4 regions of the Sporosarcina jeotgali genome follow, and region 1 is predicted to be linked to each of the others. Evidence: riboswitches for the same ligand, from Rfam matches in the RefSeq annotation. Region 1 holds a riboswitch; each other region holds the start of a gene.
What was found. Region 1 has a riboswitch for S-adenosylmethionine ahead of PGH26_RS00250 (methionine ABC transporter ATP-binding protein). Riboswitches for the same ligand answer to the same signal wherever they lie in the genome.
Positions count from the first base shown of each region.

Region 2: it holds a riboswitch for S-adenosylmethionine, as region 1 does, so the genes downstream of both, PGH26_RS00835 (O-acetylhomoserine aminocarboxypropyltransferase/cysteine synthase family protein) here and PGH26_RS00250 (methionine ABC transporter ATP-binding protein) in region 1, are expected to answer to the same signal.
Region 3: it holds a riboswitch for S-adenosylmethionine, as region 1 does, so the genes downstream of both, metK (methionine adenosyltransferase) here and PGH26_RS00250 (methionine ABC transporter ATP-binding protein) in region 1, are expected to answer to the same signal.
Region 4: it holds a riboswitch for S-adenosylmethionine, as region 1 does, so the genes downstream of both, metA (homoserine O-acetyltransferase MetA) here and PGH26_RS00250 (methionine ABC transporter ATP-binding protein) in region 1, are expected to answer to the same signal.

Region 1 covers NZ_CP116341.1:41,191-45,404, forward strand. The annotation lists gene rsmI (16S rRNA (cytidine(1402)-2'-O)-methyltransferase) at 1-805, shown strand, start outside; gene abrB (transition state genes transcriptional regulator AbrB) at 864-1,139, opposite strand; SAM riboswitch class I at 1,436-1,548, shown strand; gene PGH26_RS00250 (methionine ABC transporter ATP-binding protein) at 1,696-2,721, shown strand; gene PGH26_RS00255 (methionine ABC transporter permease) at 2,711-3,373, shown strand; gene PGH26_RS00260 (MetQ/NlpA family ABC transporter substrate-binding protein) at 3,410-4,214, shown strand, end outside.
Region 2 covers NZ_CP116341.1:154,534-158,747, reverse strand. The annotation lists gene PGH26_RS00840 (BCCT family transporter) at 1-96, shown strand, start outside; gene PGH26_RS00835 (O-acetylhomoserine aminocarboxypropyltransferase/cysteine synthase family protein) at 146-1,435, opposite strand; SAM riboswitch class I at 1,550-1,665, opposite strand; gene PGH26_RS00830 (metal-sensitive transcriptional regulator) at 2,189-2,455, opposite strand; gene PGH26_RS00825 (DUF2187 family protein) at 2,700-2,921, shown strand; gene pepT (peptidase T) at 3,051-4,214, shown strand, end outside.
Region 3 covers NZ_CP116341.1:2,161,784-2,165,997, reverse strand. The annotation lists gene PGH26_RS10670 (alpha/beta hydrolase family protein) at 1-67, shown strand, start outside; gene pckA (phosphoenolpyruvate carboxykinase (ATP)) at 110-1,696, opposite strand; SAM riboswitch class I at 1,863-1,979, shown strand; gene metK (methionine adenosyltransferase) at 2,175-3,380, shown strand; gene PGH26_RS10655 (gamma carbonic anhydrase) at 3,433-3,945, opposite strand; gene PGH26_RS10650 (alpha/beta hydrolase) at 4,051-4,214, shown strand, end outside.
Region 4 covers NZ_CP116341.1:2,102,351-2,106,564, forward strand. The annotation lists gene PGH26_RS10355 (DMT family transporter) at 1-233, opposite strand, end outside; gene PGH26_RS10360 (DMT family transporter) at 235-582, opposite strand; gene PGH26_RS10365 (TetR/AcrR family transcriptional regulator) at 712-1,332, opposite strand; gene metA (homoserine O-acetyltransferase MetA) at 1,401-2,309, opposite strand; SAM riboswitch class I at 2,385-2,490, opposite strand; gene PGH26_RS10375 (YitT family protein) at 2,581-3,441, opposite strand; gene PGH26_RS10380 (AbrB/MazE/SpoVT family DNA-binding domain-containing protein) at 3,649-3,918, shown strand; gene PGH26_RS10385 (thioredoxin family protein) at 3,989-4,214, opposite strand, start outside.

The DNA of each region.
Region 1 (4,214 bases):
TTTAGAAGATATGAGTTATCGGGCAATCCGCATTTTAAAAGAGGCAGATATGATTGCAGCCGAGGATACGAGGAATACAGTGAAGTTGTCCAATCACTTTGAAATCGATACGCCATTCATGAGTTACCATGAACACAATCTGGAAGCAGGCGGAAGAAAAATATTAGAACTGCTGGCAGAAGGGAAGACTGTTGCGCTTGTGAGCGATGCCGGGATGCCTTGTATTTCAGATCCCGGAGCTGATATTGCTGAAAAAGCGATTGCAGAGGGATACGCAGTTGTACCTGTACCTGGACCCAATGCTGCAATTAGTGCTCTCGTCGCGTCGGGAATTCCAGCGCAGCCTTTTTTATTTTTTGGATTTTTAGATAGACAAAAGAAAAAACGACGCCTTCAGCTGGAGTCGCTGCAGAACCGTCAGGAAACTTTGCTTTTCTACGAGGCACCGCATCGACTGAAAGAAACGTTGCGTGCATTGAAAGAACAATTTGGACCAGACCGCAGGATTACTCTCGCTAGAGAACTGACGAAACGATACGAAGAGTTTGTAAGAGGCACAATTGATGAGGCGCTTACCTGGGCGGAGTCCACTGAAATTCGTGGAGAGTTTTGCATAGTTGTAGAAGGTATTGATGAGATGGAAGCTGTGGTTGAAGAAGAGTGGTGGAGTTCACTAACTTCGGTTGAACATGTTGAACAATTGATGGAAGAAAAAGGGTATACCTCAAAAGAGGCAATCCGTGAAGCCGCAGCAGATCGGGGTGTCACTAAACGTGAAGTGTACCAAGCGTATCATGTAGAGTAAAAAAATAACATCTGGTCTTTTTTAAAAGGCCAGATGTTATTGAAATAAAATTATTAAATCAAGACATTTTGTCTTCAATTTCAGCGATTAGCTGCTTAGCACCTTCAGGACTGAGGATTAATTTACCATCGATCAATGTTAAATTGTCATCTGACACTTCTCCAGTAACTGAACATGTCATATTAGGCATGTATTTCTTCAAGATGATTTTATCATCATCCACATAGATTTCCAGCGCGTCTTTTTGAGCTATGCCGAGTGTCCGACGCAGTTCGATAGGGATAACTACACGGCCGAGTTCGTCGACCTTACGTACGATTCCAGTAGATTTCATAGCGGGTTTCCTCCTAAAAGATAATAGTCATTCGTCAGATTTCGACATTTTTCTCTTGTCTGTCTATTATCATACCAAGTCTTCCATTTAACGTCAATAGAGAAGAACGGAAACTATGCAATGAATAATAGATACATGAAAAACGCACATAATGATGAATGATAGTTGCAGATTTGAGATAGAAAGAACGTGTCTTACATAAATCTTTCAAAAAATTAAAAAGAGGTTGACTTCCCGTGTTAGTCACTTTATAGTTAGGAACAATTCTTGCGACAATCGAATAGCAATACATCACTTTCTTATCCAGAGAGATCGAGGGGCAGGCCCTATGACATCTCGGCAGCGGGTTCATTACACGTGAACACTGTGCCAATTCCTGCAAATGCGTCATGCATTTGGAAGATGAGAACTGAGATGGTTTCACTTAACATTGAAGCCTTCTTTTTTCTCGTTTTATAGAGAAAAAAGAAGGCTTTTTCCGTTCAATCAAAAGAAAGTTCGATGACTGCGCTCGTTGCTGCACAGAATGATTTCACTAAGGAATGGAGGGTTCAGCGTGATTGAATTTAAACAGGCAGCTAAAACATTTCAAATCGGAAAGCGCAAAGTAACGGCTGTTAATAATGTGAGTTTGTCCGTTGCACAAGGAGAGATTTTTGGCATCATCGGGTTTAGCGGCGCGGGGAAGAGCACATTATTGCGCCTCGTTAATATGCTGGAGCGTCCAACCACTGGCTCAATTCAAGTCCAAGGTGTAGACCTCGCCTCTCTTTCTCAAAAAGATCTAAGAAAGCTTAGGCGCCGAATCGGAATGATCTTTCAGAACTTTAATCTGTTTACTTCCCGCACGGTTGCAGGAAATGTGGCATACCCGCTTAAACTAGGGGGCGTACCTAAAAAAGAAATTTCTGCGCGGGTAGCAGAACTATTGGACTTTGTCGGACTGTCTGATAAAGCGAATGATTACCCCGAACAACTTTCAGGCGGTCAAAAGCAGCGCGTAGGAATTGCAAGAGCATTGGCAACTTCGCCAGATATTTTGATCTGCGATGAGGCAACGTCCGCCTTAGACCCAGACACGACAGCCGATATTCTTAGACTCTTAAAAAAAGTGAACAAGGAACTGGGAATCACGATTTTATTGATCACACATGAGATGCACGTTATTCAAGAAATATGTGATCGTGTCGCTGTGATGGAGGACGGAGAAGTAATTGAGACAGGGTCTGTATTCGACACATTTACAAATCCGCAGCATCCGACTACGCAGCGATTCATTCAATCGATCCAGCAGGATCTTCCCTCTGATACATTGCTTCAAGAGTGGCGTGCAAAGGGAGGGAGAAAACTGTATCGTGTCATTTTTAAAGGAGAGATAGCAAGTGATCCAGTTCTTTCAAGGCTCACACAGCAATTTGGAGTGAATTTCAATATTGTGTACGGGTCCATTCGTGAACTGCAAGAGAAGTTTTTCGGGAATTTGTTAGTTTCATTTGACGGGGATGAGCGTTCCGTAGATTCGCTGCTTGCTGCATTGAAAGAAACCGTGGAAATTGAGGAGGTTGCTGTACATGAAAGTTGATTGGACCACATTTTGGCCCAGAATTATAGAGTCTACGGGCGAGACGGTTCTAATGGTCATTGCAACGCTCGTCTTTGGCTCGATTTTGGGAATCAGTATCGGCTTACTGCTTTACGTAACGAGAAAAGGAAACATTTTAGAGAAGCAATGGGTGTTTCAAACGTTGAATATCCTTATCAATATCATACGTCCAATTCCATTCATCATATTTCTTGTTGCATTAAGTCCTGTTACACGAGCGGTTGTAGGTTCCACAATCGGAACGTGGGCAGCAATCTTTCCAATGACAATCGCAGCCTCATTTGGAATCGCCAGGATTGTAGAAAATAATTTAGTCGGAATAGAACCCGGCGTGGTAGAAGCAGCTAAAGCAATGGGAGCGAGCCCTTTGCAAATCATATTTACAGTTCTCATACGGGAGGCTCTGGGTCCTCTGATCCTTGGTTTGACATTCGTAACGATTAGTTTGATAGATTTCTCTGCAATGGCCGGTACTGTTGGCGGGGGAGGATTGGGACACGTCGCTATGACATACGGATATCAGCGTTTTGATGGAAGTGTCATGCTGGTTACAGTAGTGATTCTGATAATCCTAGTCCAAGTAGCTCAATGGATAGGAAACACGTTTTCAAGAAAAGTTATGAGACGCTAGCCTGTTAGTTAACCCGCAAATGGAGGAGATTATAAAATGAAAAAAGTACTTATCTATTTAGGAACTGCCTTACTTTTACTGACGCTCGGAGCTTGCAGCCAAAAGACATCGGGAGAAGAAAACGATTCGAAAAAAGTGAGAATTGGTGTGACAGGATCAGACGGTGAAGTATGGCCGATCCTTAAGGAGAAAGCCGAAGCAGAAGGAATTGAAATTGAACTCATTGAGTTTGCCGATTACACTTTACCGAACCAAGCACTGGCAAACGGAGATATTGACTTGAACTCCTTCCAGCACATTGCATTCTTAAGTCAGTTCACCAAAGAAAATAATGCAGACTTAACACCAATTGGCGCCACAATCATTGCACCGATGGGGATTTACTCAGAAAAGCTGAAGTCTATTGATGATATTGAAGATGGAGCACGTATCGCAATTCCAGATGATCCATCTAACCAGGCACGTGCTTTGAAGTTACTGGAATCGGCGGGCTTGATTAAACTGGCAGATGATTTCGGATTATTCGGAGATCCTTCAAAGATTGTCAAAAATCCTAAGAACCTCGACATTTATCCAATAGTAGCTCAGCAAACTCCACGCGTACTGCCGGATGTTGCGGCTTCCATCATTAATAATGGAGTCGCTGGACAAGCAGGTTTTGATCCGGTGAAAGATCCTATCTATTTAGAAGACAGCGATGACGACAATACATTGCCCTATGTCAACATCTTTGCAACGAGAACTGCGGATGAAAACAATGAGACGTATTTACGGATTGTCGAATTGTATCACGATGAAGACGTGAAAAAAGCGGTTGAGACAGATACAAATGGCGGCTCTG
Region 2 (4,214 bases), 110 kb from region 1:
GCACTGCCGTTTTCGTTCATCATACTGTTTATGGTCACTGCGCTCTTTAAGGAGCTGCAAAAAGACGTGAAGCATAGTAAACGTCCGAAACATTAACTAGTAAAACACCGGAATCCATATGAGGATTCCGGTGTTTTTGTGTTAATTACGCAGTAACGGGTACTGCTTTTTCAATCGCTTGTTTCAAATCTGCAATAATATCCTCTGCTGATTCAAGACCGACCGAGAGACGAATGAGTTCCTCTGTTACCCCTGAATTTTTCAAGTCCTCTCCAGACAGCTGCTGATGCGTCGTAGAAGCCGGATGGATAATTAACGACTTTGCATCCCCGACGTTCGCTACGTGGGACCAGACGGCTACGTTATCGATTACACGGCGTCCTGCGTCACGTCCGCCTTTAATTCCGAAGACAATAATAGAACCTGCCCCATTTTTAATGTATTTCTTAGCAAGATCTGCTGTTGGATGATCGTCGAGACCCGTGTAGGTAACCCAGTCAACCGATGGATGTTCTTTCAGGAACTGCGCAACCTTTTGAGCATTTTCCCCATGACGCTGGATTCGCAGATGAAGCGTCTCCAAGCCTTGCAGGAAGTTGAACGCACTGTCCGGATCGAGACACGGGCCGAAATCACGCAGTCCTTGAACACGGAGCTTTGTCGCGAATGCAGCGCCTGCCGTGTCGATGCCGTAACGCAATCCATGATATGATTCGTCCGGCTCTGTGAAGCCTGGGAATCTTCCTTGTGTCCAATCAAACTTCCCTGCGTCTACTGCCACTCCGCCGATTGTCGTTCCGTGACCGCCAATCCACTTTGTTGCAGAATGGATAACAACGTCAGCACCAAATTCAATCGGGTTGCATCCGTATGGGGAGGCAAATGTATTGTCGATTAAAAGCGGAACGCCATTTTCGTGCGCGATCGATGCAATCGTTTCGATATCGAGCACTTGCAGGCTCGGGTTGCCAATTGTTTCAGCGAAGATCCCTTTGGTCTTTTCCGTAATCGCACTGCGGAAGTTTTCCGGATCAGTTGAGTCGACAAATTTAACAGTAATCCCGTACTTCGGCAACGTTACAGCGAACAAATTGTACGTACCGCCATATAGGTTGGACGCTGCAATAATTTCGTCACCGGCTTCTGCAATGTTCAAGATGGAGAATGCGATTGCCGCCATGCCTGATGAGAGTGCAACGGCTGCTGTTCCCCCTTCAAGTAACGCGATGCGTTCTTCAAACACAGCGACTGTCGGGTTCGTGATACGTGTGTAGATGTTGCCAGCCTCTTGCAGTGCGAAAAGATTCTTGGCATGGTCCGTATCACGAAATACGAATGATGTAGTTCTATGGATAGGAAGAGCTCGTGACCCAGTCGTTGGATCTGGTTCTTGACCACCGTGCAGTAACAGGGTTTCGGGTTGAAAATTTGTCATATACATAACCTCCGGAAATTAGTTTGATGGAACTGCGCACACCGGACGGGTGATGGGGAAACTAAAAAAACCCCCTTCTACCGATAGAAGAGGATCTGCCATTGCTGGCACTTCCCCTTATCTTTCAGATCTAACAATAGATCTGTAGGAAGTAGCACCTTTGCAAGCTGGTATGCTTGCCGGTTGCCGGGCATCGCAGGGCCTAGTCCCTCCGCCGCTCTTGATAAGAGTTTGTGACTTATTCAGTTTTCCATCTTGGAACTGAGTATACGTGCTTGAAAATAGAAAGTCAACAGTTAAATCAAAATTGTTTGATAGTTTCGTGTTTACTAATTAAACGGGGTTCGATTTCCGCCGGAGCCGCCGCCTGCACCTTCAGTCAACGGATTCTCGCAGGACAAACAACTGCACAGAAAAGGGACAAAAAAACCGCAAACCAAAATCTGGGCAGACTTTGGTTTGCGGGTAAGAATTAATTATTAAGCTGTGCCGTAGAAAATTTGGCCGCCTTTTAGGTTGATGATTTTGAGCATGTTTGTGCGTTTTACGTAGATGCTTTTGAACTGCTCGCGTCCGTTAGCAAGATTGTGGGGTTATTCACGTTGTCTTCAGTAACACGTGCAGTGAAGCTTGCTGGGTCGATGACAGAAGCAATTGATGCATACTCTTCCAGAACTGTGATGTTTATTAGGACTTGATGAGAGAACCGTTAGAAGACTTTAATGTTTAATCCCACAAAAAAAGAGCACGCAGTTAGCGGCTCTTTACTAGTAAGTCGACAGCTTCTTTAACAAGTGCCTCTTTCGATTGCGGGTTATCCGACAACTCTTCGTTTTCCATACAAGCAATCAGGTTCGTGCTTACAATTAACCCTATAGTCCGATCGATTCCAGAGCGAGACGCAGATAACTGTGTTATGACGTCTTTGCATTCATCACCAGCTTCAATCATCCGCAGGACTCCGCGAATTTGACCTTCAATTCTTTTTAGTCGATTCACCACTTTTGCATCGTATTCCATGGATCTGGCCTCCTCTCAACATTATGTACATGTTATACCCCTTCTGGTATATCGTCAATCAAATCCACTTCCTTCGACATGAAAAGCGCGAAATTGTTCGAATTATGCTATACTTATAGCAGTATTACAAATTTTATTGTTCCAAACCATCGGGCCAACCGCACGACACACTGTCTGTTTTTCTGAATGGCCATGGGTCTTCACAATTCTAAAGAGATCGAAACAGACTAGAGGAGGGATTCGTTTGGCTTTTCCGCGTAAGGAACATCCTGTCTCTGATTTTATCGCAGCGCGTAAAATTGGCGAAAAGATTTCGTTCACACGTAATGATGTTTTCGTTGTAGGGGCAATCCACAAGATCTTAGAGAACTCCGTTATTGTAGAAATTTCAGAAGAAGACGCTGATCTGATTGGCGCCGCTTCCACACTAACCGTTGTCGCTCATAAAAATTACACAGTCGAATAATCTACAGCGCACCGACTTCAACCTCCGGCAGATCGCACTAGTTCTGTCGGTTTTGTCGTCTGTTCATTCTCAAAAACACATGCAGCCGCTTATTACTACATAGATTTGAAAGGGGACTTTTTAGATATTATGAAAGAACAGCTATTAGAACGATTCATTCGCTATGCAAAGATTGACACTGAATCTGATGAAAAGAGTTCGACAACACCGTCGACTGCTAACCAGTGGGATTTGCTGCATCTATTGAAGGAAGAGCTTACAACACTAGGCATGGAAGACATTACGCTCGATGAGAACGGCTACTTGTTTGCTACACTTCCTGCGAATACAGACAAAGAGATCCCTGTAATCGGCTTCTTAGCGCACGTGGATACATCACCTGATTTCACAGGTAAGAATGTGAATCCGCAGCGTCATGATAACTATGAAGGCAGTGATCTAGTGTTGAATGAGAACACAACTCTCTCTGTCAGCCGTTTCCCGGAACTCCAAAATTATATCGGTCAGACGTTGATTACAACGGATGGAACAACGCTGCTTGGCGCAGATGATAAAGCTGGTATTGCAGAAATCATGACGGCGATGGCTTATTTCCAACAGCATCCTGAAGTGAAGCACGGTAAATTACGCGTGGCTTTCACACCGGATGAGGAAATTGGACGCGGCCCGCACAAATTCGATGTAGAAGCATTTGGTGTCGACTTTGCTTATACGATGGACGGCGGTCCGCTTGGCGAATTGCAATATGAGAGCTTCAATGCAGCCGGTGCACGCGTTACATTCAAAGGAACAAACGTTCATCCAGGCACTGCAAAAGGGAAAATGGTGAACTCCATTTTACGTGCACAAGAATTTCAAGCGGCCATGCCTGCTTTAGAAATTCCTGAGTTAACAGAGGGACGTGAAGGATTCATTCACTTAATGGACATCCACGGTTCAGTTGAGAAGACAGTGCTGGAATATATTATTCGTGATTTCGACAAGGACTCCTATGAGGCACGCAAGAAATTGTTTTTCGATACCGTTTCACAAATGCAATCTGATTACGGCGAGGAAGCGGTTGAGCTTGAATTGCAAAATCAGTACTTCAATATGGGTGAGAAAATCAAGCCTCATATGGAAATCGTGGATATCATTTCCGAAGCATTCAACAATTTAGAGATTTCATCCATTATTGAACCGATTCGGGGCGGAACTGACGGATCACAACTTTCTTATATGGGTATTCCAACGCCTAATATATTTGCCGGGGGAGAAAACTTCCACGGACGCTACGAATTTGTATCTGCAGAG
Region 3 (4,214 bases), 1.1 Mb from region 1:
CTTCCCATCCTGGCACAATGCTAAGATCGTCAGGGATCTGACAAATTGGATGAGAGCGCAGCCGTAAAAAAAGAACCTTCCGGGATTAGGAAGGTTCTTTTTCGTGCTATTAAATAATTGGACCGCCCTTTTGAAGAATCTCTTCAGAAACTTGGTCAAACTTTTTGAAGTTGTCTTTGAAAAGCTGTGATAGCTCTTTTGCTTTTGCATCATATTCGGATGCATCGCTCCAAGCATTGCGAGGGTTCAGCACTTCACTTGGAACACCCTGGATTTGCTTAGGAATCTGAAGGCCGAATGTAGCAGAAGTTTCTGTTTCAACATCATCTAATTCTCCAGAAAGTGCTGCGCGAACCATTGTGCGTGTGTGCTTCAAGTCCATACGTTTACCAACGCCATAGACACCGCCGGTCCAGCCAGTGTTTACAAGGAATACACGTGAACCGTGCTCATCGATTTTCTTGCCTAGCATATCTGCATATACTGTTGCCGGAAGCGGCAGGAATGGTGAACCGAAGCATGTAGAGAATGTTGCTTCTGGTGATGTGATTCCACGTTCAGTACCCGCAAGTTTCGATGTGAATCCGCTTAGGAAATGATACATCGCTTGTTCTTTCGTCAATTTCGAGATTGGAGGCAGCACGCCGAACGCATCAGCAGTTAGGAAGATGATCGTTTCCGGGTGTCCAGCAACTGATGGAAGCACGATATTGTCAATGTTCTCAATTGGATAAGCAGCGCGTGTATTTTCAGTTAAAGTTGTATCATCATAATCGGGCACGCGTGACTCTGTATCGAGTACCACGTTTTCTAAAACTGTCCCGAATTGAATGGCACCGAAGATCTCAGGTTCTTTTTCTGGTGACAAATGGATGCACTTCGCGTAGCATCCGCCTTCAATGTTAAAGATTCCATGATCTGACCAACCGTGCTCATCATCACCGATGAGTTTGCGGTTTGCATCAGCAGAAAGCGTTGTTTTACCTGTACCTGACAAGCCGAAGAATAGAGCTGCATCGCCTTTTTCCCCAACGTTTGCTGAACAGTGCATGGAAAGAATGCCGTTCTCAGGAAGCAGGTAGTTCATGACAGAGAAAATCGATTTCTTCATTTCTCCTGCGTATTCAGTACCGCCGATTAACACAATACGTTTTTCGAGTGAAATGATGACAAATGTTTCAGTGTCCGTACCGTCAACAGCAGGATCTGCTTTGAACGAAGGTGCAGCCAGGATTGTGAATTGTGCTTCGTGCATTTTCAATTCTTCTTCAGTAGGGCGGATGAAGAGCTGATGCACGAACAGGTTCTGCCACGCAAATTCGTTGATAACTTGAATAGAAAGTTGTGAAGCTTTGTCAGCTCCTGCAAATCCTTTAAATACAAATAGTTCTTCTTTTGTTTGAAGGTGGTTCAAAACCTTCTTATATAGGTTGTCGAAGTGATCTTCTGAAATTGGACGATTGACAGAACCCCAGTCAATCTTATCTTTTGAAGCCGCTTCTTCAGTTATGTAACGATCTTTAGGGGAACGGCCGGTATACTTCCCGGTTTGCGCTGTAACGGCTCCATCTGCTGAAAGCTTCGCCTCACCGCGGGAAACTGCTTTTTCGACTAATACAGGTACAGAGGGCTGTAATGTAATATTAGTTCCAGAAAGAAGTTCTTTGAGTCCATTATCTATTTTCGCTGAAATCATAGGTAGATACCGTCCTTTTCATTATTGCCCGTGTTGGGGCTGTCTTATTTTGAATTAGTATAACACATTAAGAATAATAAACTATACTAATTCAAAACTCAAGTGAGAACAACAAAAAAATTGACAATAGCTCTATTTTCTCGTAGCATAGATAGATGAACGGATACTCTTATCCCGAGTCGGCGGAGGGACAGGCCCTATGATGCCCGGCAACCTGCATAGACGTCCTTGTCTATGAAAAGGTGCCAAACCTGGAGCAGGGGGAAACCCTGGACGATAAGAGTGAAAGGTGCCTATGAAACTCATGCCTTTCCTCATGTATGCAATACGTGAGTGGAGGGCTTTTTCTATTGTTTGCCTTTATCCTTGTGAACGTTGAACGTCGCTTCTCTTCAGGCGCGGGACGAAAACTGGGAAAACGAGAGTACCGTATCACGAGTTCGCTGTAAGGAGACTTGCGGCTGAAGGAGGAAATCATATGACAAATCGACGACTGTTTACATCTGAGTCGGTAACAGAAGGCCATCCTGATAAGATGTGCGACCAAATTTCAGATGCAATTCTGGATGCGATTATCGAGGAAGACCCGAACGCACGCGTTGCGTGTGAAACGACAATTACAACAGGATTAGTTCTCGTGATTGGAGAAATTACGACAACTACGTATGTCGATATTCCGAAAGTGGTTCGAGAAACCGTAAAGGAAATTGGCTACACACGTGCGAAATACGGATTCGATTACGAAACGTCTTCCGTACTGACATCTATTGATGAACAATCACCGGACATCGCAGCCAGCGTCGATCGTGCGCTTGAAGCACGTGAAGGCCAAATGGATGACGAAGAATTAGAAGCAATTGGTGCTGGCGACCAGGGACTCATGTTTGGATATGCGTGTAACGAAACAGAGGAATTGATGCCTCTGCCAATCAGCCTTGCGCACAAACTTTCACGTCAGCTTACAAAAGTGCGGAAAGAAGAAACACTTGACTACTTACGTCCGGATGGGAAAACACAAGTAACGATTGAATATAATGAAAAGAACGAACCCATCCGTGTGGATACGATTGTTATTTCTACACAGCATCATCCTGAAGTGACACTGGAGCAATTGCAGCGTGAAGTCAAACAGCACGTGATTGACTCTGTCGTACCGAAGAACTTACTGGATGAAGAAACAAAATACTTCATCAACCCATCTGGGCGTTTTGTGATTGGAGGTCCACAAGGGGACGCTGGTTTAACTGGACGTAAAATCATCGTTGATACGTACGGAGGCTATGCTCGGCATGGGGGAGGTGCGTTTTCTGGTAAAGACGCAACCAAAGTTGACCGTTCAGCATCTTACGCAGCACGTTATGTTGCTAAAAACTTAGTCGCTGCAGGTCTTGCGGATCGCTGTGAAGTACAGCTGGCGTATGCAATCGGTGTGGCGAAGCCTGTTTCGATTTCTGTTGATACATTCGGAACAAGTGATATTCCTGAAAGCCGTCTTGTTGAGCTTGTCAGAAACCATTTCGATCTGCGCCCGGCAGGGATTATCAAGATGCTCGACCTGCGCCGTCCGATTTATAAGCAGACAGCAGCTTACGGTCACTTCGGCAGAACGGATATCGATCTTCCTTGGGAACGGACAGACAAAGCTTCAGCATTGAAAGAAGAAGTTACTCAACTTAAAGGGTAAATACAAAAAAGCAAGGGCCGATTTAAGCGCCCTTGCTTTTCTTTTTTACATTTCAATTTTGAAGTTGTTTGTAATACTGACCTTTTTCTACGTAGCTCTTAACGATTCTGTCCATATCCGCCCGGTCTTCGTCTGTAACTTCACGAACAACTTTTGCCGGAGAACCGAGTGCTAACATACCAGGGGGAATGACTTTACCTGGAGGAACTAAACTGCCTGCCCCTACAAATGCGCCTTCACCAACCACTGCACCATCTAATATTATAGAACCCATTCCAACGAGAGCCCCTTTTTTAATTGTACAGCTATGTAACGTAACTTTATGTCCGATTGTGACGTCATCTTCTATGACTAACGGTGTGTTAGGACTTTGATGCAGACAGGATAAGTCTTGAATGCTGACGCGTTTACCGATACGGGTCGGTGCAACGTCGCCGCGGATGACGGTACTAAACCAAACAGACGAATCCGCGCCGATTGTGACATCTCCGCTAATGACAGCAAAATCAGCTACAAAAACGGTTTCATCGATGTTTGGCCAAACATCCTTATACGGAACAATCATGAAAATGCCCTCCTTGTTGTGCATTGATGTATAATAATCCTATCAAAGTTTTAGGACCATGTACAAATTGAGTTTAAAGCATTGATATAAATGGAGGGAAGCGCTATGTGGAAATGGGAAGCAGACGGACAAGCAAAAGCAGTCATTGTCATTGTACATAACGCGTACGAAGACCATCAGCGGTATGCATGGCTGATACAGCAATTAAGGATTTCGGGATTTGACGTGATTACAGGTGATTTGCCGGGACATAGTCCGGAGGAGAAAGG
Region 4 (4,214 bases), 1.1 Mb from region 1:
AAAAAGATCATATTCAATAACACGGCACCCGCTGTCCCAATTCCAATCCATACCGCGTAAGCTGTACTTACTTGTAAATACTGAAACGATGAATATAGAAATACAAATGATAGACCGAATCCGCCTAAAAACATGAATCCTGTAGGAATGGTCTTTCTTTTGCTATATTTGTTCAATCCGATAACTCCTATAAATTCAAAGACCGCTGCTAACGCTACAAATAACCATCCCATTTTAACGATTCCCTTCTGCTGCTATTTTTTCATCATGACCATCCGCAAGTTTCAAACCAATAACGCCCGCCACTAATAGGACGATGAAGAATATTTTACCGCCGCTTAAAGTCTGGTCAAAGAAAAATACGTCCATTAAAGCAGTCCCGACTGTACCAATTGCTGCAAATATGGCATACACAGTTCCTGTCGGTAATGTCTCACACGCTTTAGAAAGAAAGTGAAAGTCGACGAAAATGAACAAAACAATTGGAATCCAATGCCACCATACTGAAGCTACGTTAAAACCAAAAATCCATACAAGTTCAAAGAAACTAGTTGCTGCTACATAAAGCCATGCTTTTTTCATTAGAAATACTCCTTCTCCCAGATGACTGACTGTCATTCATTTTATTCTATATTATATTATTAACGGAAATCCTTTAATCGACTGACAAAACCTATTGCCAGTCGATAGTCATTTCTACTGAATGCTTGCTTATTTCGTGTACCCTAGTGCATTCATTAAAAATAATAACGTTTCCCGTTTTTGTTCAGTAGCGCGTATATCTTGATCGAATTCTTCATCATACAAATATATTTGTTCTGCTGCGGATTCCGTTAAGCCAATTATCAATTTCGCCAATTGATCCGGATGACTGTCAGCGCGTATTACCTTTTGTTTTTGTCCATTTTCAACAAGTGAACTCACCCACTGGTACATTGGTGCGTATACGCTTTCCCATTCTTTCAAATGTTCTGTAGACGCCAACCCCGAATAAATCATTGCTTGTATCTCGTGATGTTCCTTGTTCACTGCGAAAATCGCATCTGTAAATTGTTGGAGCTGCTCATCAAATGATGCTGTTTCATCAACAGTTTCGATGACTGTCTTCAGCGTAAGCTGCACCATAACTTCTGCAATAGCAGGCATTAAAGACAATTTAGACGGAAAGTATAAGTAAAATGTCCCCTGGGCGATCCCTGCAGTTTTCACAATGTGCGAGACGGTCGTCTTCTCAACACCCTTCTCAGTAAACACTTGAATTGCAGATTGAACAATCTTTTCTTTCTTGTTCACAAAAACCCCTCCACGACTGACTGACTGACTGACTGTCATTCATTATAAACCAATCCCTTGAGAACTTCAAGTTTTTCAGAGGGATTGGGTATTTTTATGCAGCTTTGTTACTTCCATTCAAATGGTGTTTGTTGGTACACATAGTAGTTCAACCAATTTGAGAACAACAGATGTGTATGCGAACGCCATGTATTGGGCGGATTCAACGTCGCATCATCGTTCGGGAAGTAGTTTTTAGGGATATCTATATCAAGTCCCTTAGCAGAATCACGATCATATTCTTCCTGAAGCGTGCCCGCGTCGTATTCTAAGTGCCCCGTAATCATAATGTTTTTAGCGTCTTTCGACAGGACAATAAATGGACCAACTTCGTCCGAATATGAAAGAATACTTATTTCATCGTGAGCTTCTATGTCCTCTTTTGAAACACCTGTATGTCTAGAATGAGGAGCTGGAAACAGATCATTGAATCCTCTTGCAAGATTGACGGTCGGATCTGTCACGATATGATCAAAAATACCAAAACACTTAGCAGGTAACTGTTGTTTATCAATTCCATAGTAGTGATAAAGCGCAGCTTGAGCTCCCCAGCAAATATGCATGGAAGAAGTCACGTGCTCTTTTGCCCAATCTAAAATGTCCTGCATTTCACTCCAATATTCGACCTGCTCAAATTCCATTTGCTCTACTGGCGCACCTGTTACAATCATTCCATCGAACTTTTCGTTCTTAACTTGAGGGAAAGTTTTATAAAATGTATCCAAATGATTTTTGCTCACATTTTTTGATACATACGTTTCTGTATGTAAGAAAGTGATGTCTACTTGGAGCGGTGTGTTGCCTAGAAGACGTAAAAGCTGCAGTTCAGTCTTCTCTTTTTGCGGCATTAAATTTACAACAAGAATACGCAGCGGTCTAATATCTTGTGAGGTTGCGCGTTCTTCATCCATCACAAATATTTTTTCTTGCTTCAGTAATTCTCCTGCAGGCAATTGCTTAGGTATTGTAATTGGCATATCCTTCACTCCTATTCAGCCCATCAAAAAACTTCCGCTTTCTGCAAGAGAGAAAGTGGAAGTCATCAGCCGTTCCTCTTATCTCTCAAGACAATGTCTTGTGGAAGTAGCACCTTCCTGATTTCTTCAGGGGTTGCTGAAACGTCTTAGGGCCATTTCCCTCAGTTTCTCTTGATAAGCATATTCAATTACTGAACAGTATACCATTTCTAATTTGTTTGTATAGTCTAACTTTAAATGGAATCATTTTTATTAATAGAGAAATAACGAATCAGTCGTCATATTGGGCTCTGGAAAACCCTCTCCCTAAAATTTCGGACGCGTTCAGGAAGATGACGAAAGATGTCGGCTCTTGTTCCTGCACAATCTTTTTAAAGTAAATGGCTTCGGATTGTTCTACGACGCAGAGAATCATAGTTTTCTCCTGGTTCGAGTAACCTCCCAAAGACTTCACTTTTGTTAACCCGCGATTGAGCTCACTGCTAATGAGTGCTTGAACTTTTTCTTCTTGTTCTGTAATGATCAGGATCAGCTTAGTAGGCGAAGTTTGAAGCTGTACAAAGTCGATTACCTTGCTTGTCACATAAATTGCCATCATGGCATATAGAGCGAGTTCCAAGTCAAAGACAAACGCAGATATGATAACAACAGCCCCATCTACAATGAGCTGAGCGAATCCACTGGAAAAGTTCGTATATTTTTTTAGAATTTGTGCTATTAACGCAGTTCCGCCAGTGGAACCGTTCCCTCGATAAACAATTCCCAGACCGATACCGAGCATAATCCCGCCATAAATAGAACTGAGTAATGGATTATGAATCGGAACATTAATGTCTGTTGTCAGGAAGATGAAAAACGGAACAAAAAATGTACCGACAATCGTACGCCAGCTAAAGTCTTTCCCTACCAGGACCAGACCTAAAATGAGAAGCGGTAAGTTAATGATCCACTGCACATAAGCAGGATTAAATCCATATAGTTCATAAACAATTGTGCTTATGCCTGAAACACCGCCTGCAGCTATGCGAGAAGGTAAAAGAAAAATAGTAAATGCCAGTCCGACAAACGCCGAGCCTACAATAATTTGAAGATAGTCAAATAGCGCTGATTTCTTAAATTGAGTGAAAGTCATCGTGTCCCTCCGTTCATGTCAACTGTACTATTCTATCAAATAACCTGTACGTTGTGACCGTTGACAGTGAAAAGAGGAGAAGTTCCTTCATTCAAATTGTTCTGAATTAATTCACTTTCGACAAATGATCAACCATTATTTTGCATTTTGTAACATGCAATTGTATGATTATAGAAGAATTCAGGTACCATTGAAGGAGGTTCTCTTATGAGGAGTTTAGGCGTAGTAAGAAAAGTTGATCATTTAGGGAGAATAGTTATCCCAATTGAATTGCGTGAGACAATGAAACTTCCTGAAGGACAACCACTTGAATTTTTCACAGAAGCGGAGAATATCATTCTCAGAAGCTACAAAATTCGTGAAGCATGTGTGATTACCGGGGAAATTTCTTCCGATAATTTTGAACTGTCAAATGGCATGTTCGTAAGCCCAGCAGGTGCTGAAATTATTCTCAAAGAGGTAAAACAAGCTTTTTAACGTGTGATTGAAATGACTGCTGTCAGGAAGTAATTGTTCTTACTCGACAGCAGTCATTTCATTAATAATCTTACGCTTCAGGATGATCGAGGAAGGCTGTAATTTCTTCGCGTGTTTTTCTGTCCTTACTAACAAAGCGACCCTTTTCTTCGCCGTGGCTGTAAACTAGAAAGCTTGGAATCCCAAAAATATCATGTTCTGCGCAAATATCGATAAACTGATCGCGATCTACATAGACGAATTCGTATTCGGGATAATCTGCCTCGATGCTTGGAAGTAATGGATCGATAACGCGG